Regions from separate parts of the Stenotrophomonas pictorum JCM 9942 genome, predicted to be linked through region 2. Evidence: riboswitches for the same ligand, from Rfam matches in the RefSeq annotation. Region 2 holds a riboswitch; the other holds the start of a gene.
What was found. Region 2 has a riboswitch for cobalamin ahead of btuB (TonB-dependent vitamin B12 receptor). Riboswitches for the same ligand answer to the same signal wherever they lie in the genome.

Region 1 (3,361 bases), on a different contig from region 2:
CCACGCCAGCGCATCGATCAGCTGCCGGCGCAGCTCCAGATACGCGCTGGCCGCCGCGCTGGCGGTACTCCCCGGCTGCACCGTGGCGCCGGCATAGCGCTTGAGATTGGCCTGCAGCTGGTGGGCGTCCTTGACCGCCTTGACCAGCTGCGAGGCGGCCTCCTGTCCGTCACGCCACCACTGCTGGCGGACCTCGTCCAGCGGTTGTTCGAACCGGCCGGCAAAACGCAGCAGCTCGCCGTACACCGGCTTGATGTGTTCGCGGTACAGCGTCTCGCTGTCCAGGGTCGATTGCTGCAGGCGGCCGCGCAGCACGACGTCGTCGTGGCGCGGTGCCGCCAGTTCGTCCGGCGGGCAGTACAATGCCTGGCCGATCACCTCCAGGCTGAGCCGGCCCAGATGGCGCAGCTCCTGGCTGAAGGCCTGGGTGGCGGTGTCGGCGCTGCGCAGCGCACTGTCGCTCAGGTACGGCGAGCGGCGCGTGGCCGCCGGCCCCCGTGCGATCTCCGCGACCAGCCCGGCCGGTTGCGGGCGGTCGGGCAGCCAGCGTTCCAGCAGCCGCGCAAAGCCCGCCTGCCATGGCCAGAATAGGGCCACGCCGAGCGCGTTGAACAGGGTGTGGAACAGGGCCAGCTGGATCAGCGCGTTGTCGCCCATGCCGGCCCGGGCGGTGAGCCACAGCACCGCCGACTGCAGCAGCGGCAGGGCCAGCAGCGCCACCAGCGCGGTGCTGACGTTGAACAGCACATGCGCCAGCGCCAGCCGCTGCCCGGCGCGGTTGCCGCCCAGGAACCCCATCACCGCGGTGGACACACTGCTGCCGACATTGGAGCCGATGGCGATGGCCAGGCTCTGCGCCGGTTCCAGCTGGCCTTGCGACAGCGCCGCCAGGGTCAGCATCAGCGTGGCATGCGAGGACTGCACGATCACCGTCAGCCCCAGTCCCACCGCCACGAACAGCAACGTGCCGGCCCAGCCATCGGCGGCATAGCGGCCCAGCTCGATGGTGGTCATCGCCGAGAAACCGTCCTTGATCTGGTCGATGGCCAGGAAGATGAAGGCGATGCCGACCAGCAGCTGCCCGGCCGCCATGCCGCGCGGACCGGTGTAGCGGGCCAGCACGCCGAACACCAGCAGCGGCAGCGCCAACGGCGACAGGCTCAGGTTCTGTCCGGCCAGCGCCAGCAGCCAGATGCCGCTGGTGGCACCGAGATTGGCGCCCAGCAGCACCGCGATCGCGCCGCCGAGCTGGATCAGCCCGGTGCCGAGGAAGGCGATGGTCAGCAGCGACACCAGCGTGCTCGATTGCAGCAGCAAGGTGGCGCCGCCGCCGAACAGCAGGCCCTTGAGCGGGGTGGCGGTGCTGCGCGCGAGCAGGCGCTCCATGCCGCCGCCGGCCAGCGCCTTGAGCCCCTGTTCCAGGCACTGCATGCCGAACAGGAACAGCGCCAGCCCCGCGCACAGCTGCAGCCAGCCGCCGCTGTAGTGGAACGAGGCGCCCAGCAGCAACACCAGCACCGCCACAGCGATCCATTTGAACGTCTGTTTCAAGGCCACGGCCCGCAGGAAGGGCCGGGGATTGAACCAGCTTTGAGAAAAATATGCTGCCGTCCGGCGATGCCCCGCAACCGTGGCGGGACAAGCTTGCGGCCGGGTTGTGCACAGGGTTGTTCACAATATCTAGTGTTGCGGCTGTCACTTTTGCCCAGTATCTTGTGCGCGTCGGTTCTGTCGGGCAGCAACCCGGTGGACTAAGAGGGAAGCTGGTGACGCCTGTCCGGGCCATTCCAGCACTGCCCCGCAGCGGTAATTGGGAACGACCCCGCCACACAGCACTGAGGCCGCCCGGCCTTGGGAAGCGGCGGAGAAGGAGGAGGCCTGCGCCTCCGCGCCCATGAGTCCGAAGACCTGCCGACAGCCGCGCGAAGCACACCGCGCGGTGCCGGCCGCGCGAATCTCCGGGGGGAGATGGTCGGTGCATCACGAGCCGTGACGTGGACCTGGCCGGTCCGCGCGTCGCGGCCCGTGCGACACCGCGTCCCCATGCTCTGGAACCGCCGGCCCCGCACCTGTCGAGGGACGGGAGCCGCGTGCATCACGCATGGAGAAACGCCGTGACCATTTCCGAAACGCCCGTCGCCGTCGCCCCCACCACGGCGGACGAATTCCTGCTGACCCCGCCGCCGACTGCCACCGCGATGAGCGTGACCAAGCGCAACGGTGTGGTCGAGCCGGTGGACCTGAACAAGATCGTGCGCGCGATCCAGCGCTGCTGCGAGGGCCTGCACGCGGTCGACCCGATGCGTGTGGCCACCCGCACCATCTCCGGCCTGTACAACGGCGCCACCACTCAGGAGCTGGACGAGCTGTCGATCCGCACCGCCGCGCTGCTGATCGGCGAGGAGCCCGAGTACGGGCGCCTGGCCGCGCGCCTGCTGGCCAGCTTCATCGCCAAGGAAGTGTCCGGGCAGGAGATCCACGCGTTCTCGCAGTCCATCGCCCGCGGCCACGAGGTCGGCCTGATCAACGAACGCCTGCTGGGCTTCGTGCAGATCAACGCGCGCAAGCTCAACGATGCGGTCAACCCCGAGTACGACCTGAACTTCGACTACTTCGGCCTGCGCACGCTGTATGACCGCTACCTGCTGCGCCATCCGCACACGCGCAAGGTGATCGAGACCCCGCAGCAGTTCTTCCTGCGCATCGCCAGCGCGTTGAGCGAGGACGTACCCGAGGCGCTGGCGCTTTACCAGCGCATGGGCAGCCTGGACTACCTGCCGTCCAGCCCGACCCTGTTCAATTCCGGCACCGTGCACGAGCAGCTGTCCTCGTGCTTCCTGCTCGATTCGCCGCGCGATTCGCTCGAGTCGATCTACGCCAGATACGGCGATATCGCGCAGCTGTCCAAGTTCAGTGGCGGCATCGGCGTGAGCTACTCGCGGGTGCGCTCGCGCGGCTCGCTGATCCGCTCCACCAACGGCCATTCCAACGGCATCGTGCCGTGGCTCAAGACGCTCGATTCCTCGGTGGCGGCGGTCAACCAGGGCGGCAAGCGCAAGGGCGCGGCCTGCGTCTATCTGGAAACCTGGCACGCCGACATCGAGGATTTCCTCGAGCTGCGCGACAACGCCGGTGACGAGTCGCGCCGCACCCACAACCTCAATCTGGCCAACTGGGTGCCGGACCTGTTCATGGCCCGCGTGGAAGCCGACCAGGAATGGTCGCTGTTCGATCCGAGCGTGGTACCGGAGCTCACCGACCTGTACGGCGAGGCCTTCGAGCGCGCCTATGTGCAGGCCGAAACGCAGGGCAAGGCGGCCAAGCGCATTTCCGCGCGCAAGCTGTACGGCCGGATGATGCG
Region 2 (3,361 bases):
AGCTGTTGCCCCTCGTCTGAGCGGCTGATTCGCGGCGCCGGGTTTTCGGGGCAGTCGCCGCAACAAAAATGCCCCGGTGCGAACACCGGGGCATCGTCGTATCAGCGGAGTGCTCCGCCTCAGTTCTTGCTGTTGTAGCGCAGGGTCAGCTGGTACTCGCGACCCGGCTGGTTGTACCAGGCCACGGTTTCATAGTCGCGGTCGAACACGTTGGCGGCCTTGGCCTGCAGGCTCCACTCTGCGTTGATTGCGTATTCCACTCGGACATCGACGGTGCCGTAGCCGGCCAGACGCACGCTGTTGGCGGCGTTGTCGAAGCGGTGGCCGCTGCCGGCCGCGGTCACGCCCAGACGCAGCGGGCCGAAGCTCTTGTCCACGTCCAGGCGGCCGCTGGTGCGCGCGCGACGGGCCAGCAGGTTGTCGTAGGTGGCCGCGCCGGCGGTGTGGTCGCGCGGGTCGGTGAAGCTGGCCTGGGCGTTGAGGTCGAAACCGGCCAGCGACAGGTAGCCGGTCAGCTCGGCGCCGCGGATGCGGGCTTCGGCGACGTTGACCAGCGCGAAGCTGCTGTCATAGCCGATCAGCTGGTCGATGCGGGTTTCGTAGGCGTTGAAGGTCCAGTTCCAGGTGTCGGCGTACTGGGCGAGACCCAGGTTCAGGCTCTTGGATTCTTCCGGCTTCAGGTCCGGGTTGCTGAAGCCCGGGTAGTACAGGTCGTTGAAGGTCGGTGCCTTGAAGCCGGTGCCGGCGCTGGCGGTCAGGCGGAAACCATGACCGAAGGCAAAGCCGTAACCCAGGCTGCCGGTGGTGTGGTTGCCGAACTGCTCGTTGTCGTCGTTGCGCACGCTGGCCTGCAGCGAGTGCGCGCCGAAGCCGCCCTGGTATTCGACGAACACGCCGGTGTTGTCGCGGTTATCCACATCGAACGCGGTGGTGCTTTCGATCCGGTCCTGCTGCCAATCGGCGCCGGCGCTGATCTGCTGGCCTTCGCCGAACTTGATGTCGCCTTGCACGGCGGCGGTGTCGCGACGGGTGTTGAACACGCTGGCCAGGGTGCGCGCGCCGCCGGCCGCGAAGTAGCTGTCGGCCTGGTCGTTGCTGCGGCCGAGCTGCGCGCTCAGGCGGAAGCTGTCCGAGGGCGCCCATGCCAGCTTGCCGCCGTAGACCTGCTGGCGGTTGTCGGCTTCGTTGCCGCCGAAGATGCTGCCGTCGTACTCGTTGAAGCTGTCCGAGTTCAGCATGTGGCCTTCCAGGCTCAATGCCTCGCTCAGCGCATAACCGCCGCGCACGTTGATCGAGGTGTTGCGGTAGCCGTCACGGTCCGGCTCATCGGCATAGCAGCCCGCGCCCCAGCCGGCGGCGGTGCCGCGGCAGGCGTTGATGCCGTCGGTGCTCTGGTAGCCGCCCTGGGCGGAGATCCAGCCGCGTTCGCCGCGGTTGCTGAAGCCGGCACTGGCCTGGCGCAGGTTGTGGCTGCCGGCGGTGAGCGCCAGATTCTGCTGCAGGCCCTGGCCGGCGGCGCGGGTGAAGATCTGGATCACGCCGCCAATGGCTTCAGAGCCGTACAGGCTCGAACGCGGGCCGCGCACGATCTCCACGCGCTCGATCTGGTCGACCGGCAGGTCCTGCAGGGTCGGCATGCCGTTGGTGGCCGAACCGATGCGCACGCCGTCCACCAGCACCAGCACCTGGTTGGAGTTGCTGCCACGTAGGAACAGCGAGGTGATCTTGCCGGCGCCGCCCTGGTTGGCGAAATCCAGGCCGGCGCGGCCGCGCAGCAGTTCCAGCAGCGAGCTGGCCTGGCTGCGGTCGATCTGCACGCGGTCGATCACCTGCACCGGCACCACGCTGTTCTCGATCGAGACCGGGGTACGGGTGGCGGTGACGGTGATGTCATCGAGTCGGGTCGGAGCCGGCTCGGTCGGTGCGTTCTGCGCGGCGGCAACGCCCGGCAAGGCCAAGGCAAGGGCGAGGGAAAGGGTGTGGTAAGACAGTTTCATGGAAGCTCCTGGACCTGCGCGCTCCCGCGCAGGCGGATGGGGAAGGCTGCCAGAAGAGGGAAGAAGACGGAGGTCGCGCACACGGCGCTACAGCCGCCGCCATGCCCTCCGCATCGCAACCAGTCGGCTTCCGGGCCGGTCTCCGGACTCGCAGGCGAGGCAGCCGAGGCTGCTTCCGACCAGGCGCCTTCCCGTGCCATGCACAGTGGCGGTGTTGCCTGGTCTTGTCCTGCTTACCGTTGCGGGGGCAGTGCCGGAATGGCGGACGGCTGGAATTCCAGCAGGGCGCGGCACCGGCTTCCCGTTTCAACCGTCCGGCAAGGCCGGCCGGTCACCCGAAAGTGCGCGCATTCTATGCGATCACCGCCAGGCCTGCGCAAAAGGCCGGCAACCGCGCCCGGGCGGTTAAAATGCGCGATTGCATCGCAGTATCGGAACAGTCGTGACAGAAACGTGGTTCGGGCAGGCCTGTGGGCAGCCTTCGCAGGAACACCGCCAACGTGCCATCGCCCGCCAGCGGCAGTTGACCAAGCCCGAGGGCGCCCTGGGCCGGCTGGAGACGCTGGCCATCGAACTGGCCGCGCTGCAGGCCGCTGACCGGCCGCAGGCCGCGCAGGTGCCGGTGATCGTGTTCGCCGGCGACCACGGGGTTGCCGCGCGCGGGGTCTCGGCCTATCCGGCCGAAGTCACGGTGCAGATGCTGCACAACTTCGCTGCCGGGGGCGCGGCTATCGCGGTGCTGGCGCGTGAGCTGGGCCTGCCGCTGCATGTGTGGGATGTGGGCAGCCGCGCGACCGCCCCGATCGCCGGAGTCGTCACCGACAAGGCCCGTCACGGCACCGCGGATTTCAGCACCGCCGAGGCGATGTCGGAAGTCGAATTGCGTGCCACTTTCGACGCCGGCCGGCGCGCGGTGGACCCTGTCTGCGCCGGCGGCGCGGACCTGCTGGTGCTGGGGGAAATGGGCATCGGCAATACCACCTCCGCCAGTGCCCTGGCCGCGGTGCTGGGGCCGTTGCCGCTGGAGGAGCTGGTCGGCATCGGCACCGGGCTGGACGCGGTGCGCATGGTGCAGAAGAAGAACATCATCGCCCGCGCGCTGGCCCTGCATGGCGAGGCGATCAACGCCGCGGCATCACCGGGCTGGGAAGCGCTGCGCCGCGTCGGTGGGCTGGAGATCGCGGCGATGAGTGCGGCGATGATCGCCGCCGCACAGCGCGGCGTGCCGGTGCTGGTGGATGGCTTCATCGTCTCGGCCGCCGCGTTGGCCGCGGTGCGCATCAATCCCGGGGTACGGCCGTGGCTGCTGTTCTCGCACCAGTCGGCCGAGCGCGGGCATGTCCGCCTGCTCGAGCTGCTGCAGG

Region 1: another riboswitch for cobalamin. It lies ahead of ARC78_RS00705 (ribonucleoside-diphosphate reductase subunit alpha); the one in region 2 lies ahead of btuB (TonB-dependent vitamin B12 receptor).

The regions. Positions count from the first base shown of each region.
Region 1 is NZ_LLXS01000004.1:10,011-13,371, reverse strand. It holds gene ARC78_RS00710 (Na/Pi cotransporter family protein) at 1-1,557, opposite strand, end outside; cobalamin riboswitch at 1,707-1,930, shown strand; gene ARC78_RS00705 (ribonucleoside-diphosphate reductase subunit alpha) at 2,199-3,361, shown strand, end outside.
Region 2 is NZ_LLXS01000038.1:41,147-44,507, forward strand. It holds gene gph (phosphoglycolate phosphatase) at 1-20, shown strand, start outside; gene btuB (TonB-dependent vitamin B12 receptor) at 120-1,997, opposite strand; cobalamin riboswitch at 2,114-2,351, opposite strand; gene cobT (nicotinate-nucleotide--dimethylbenzimidazole phosphoribosyltransferase) at 2,440-3,361, shown strand, end outside.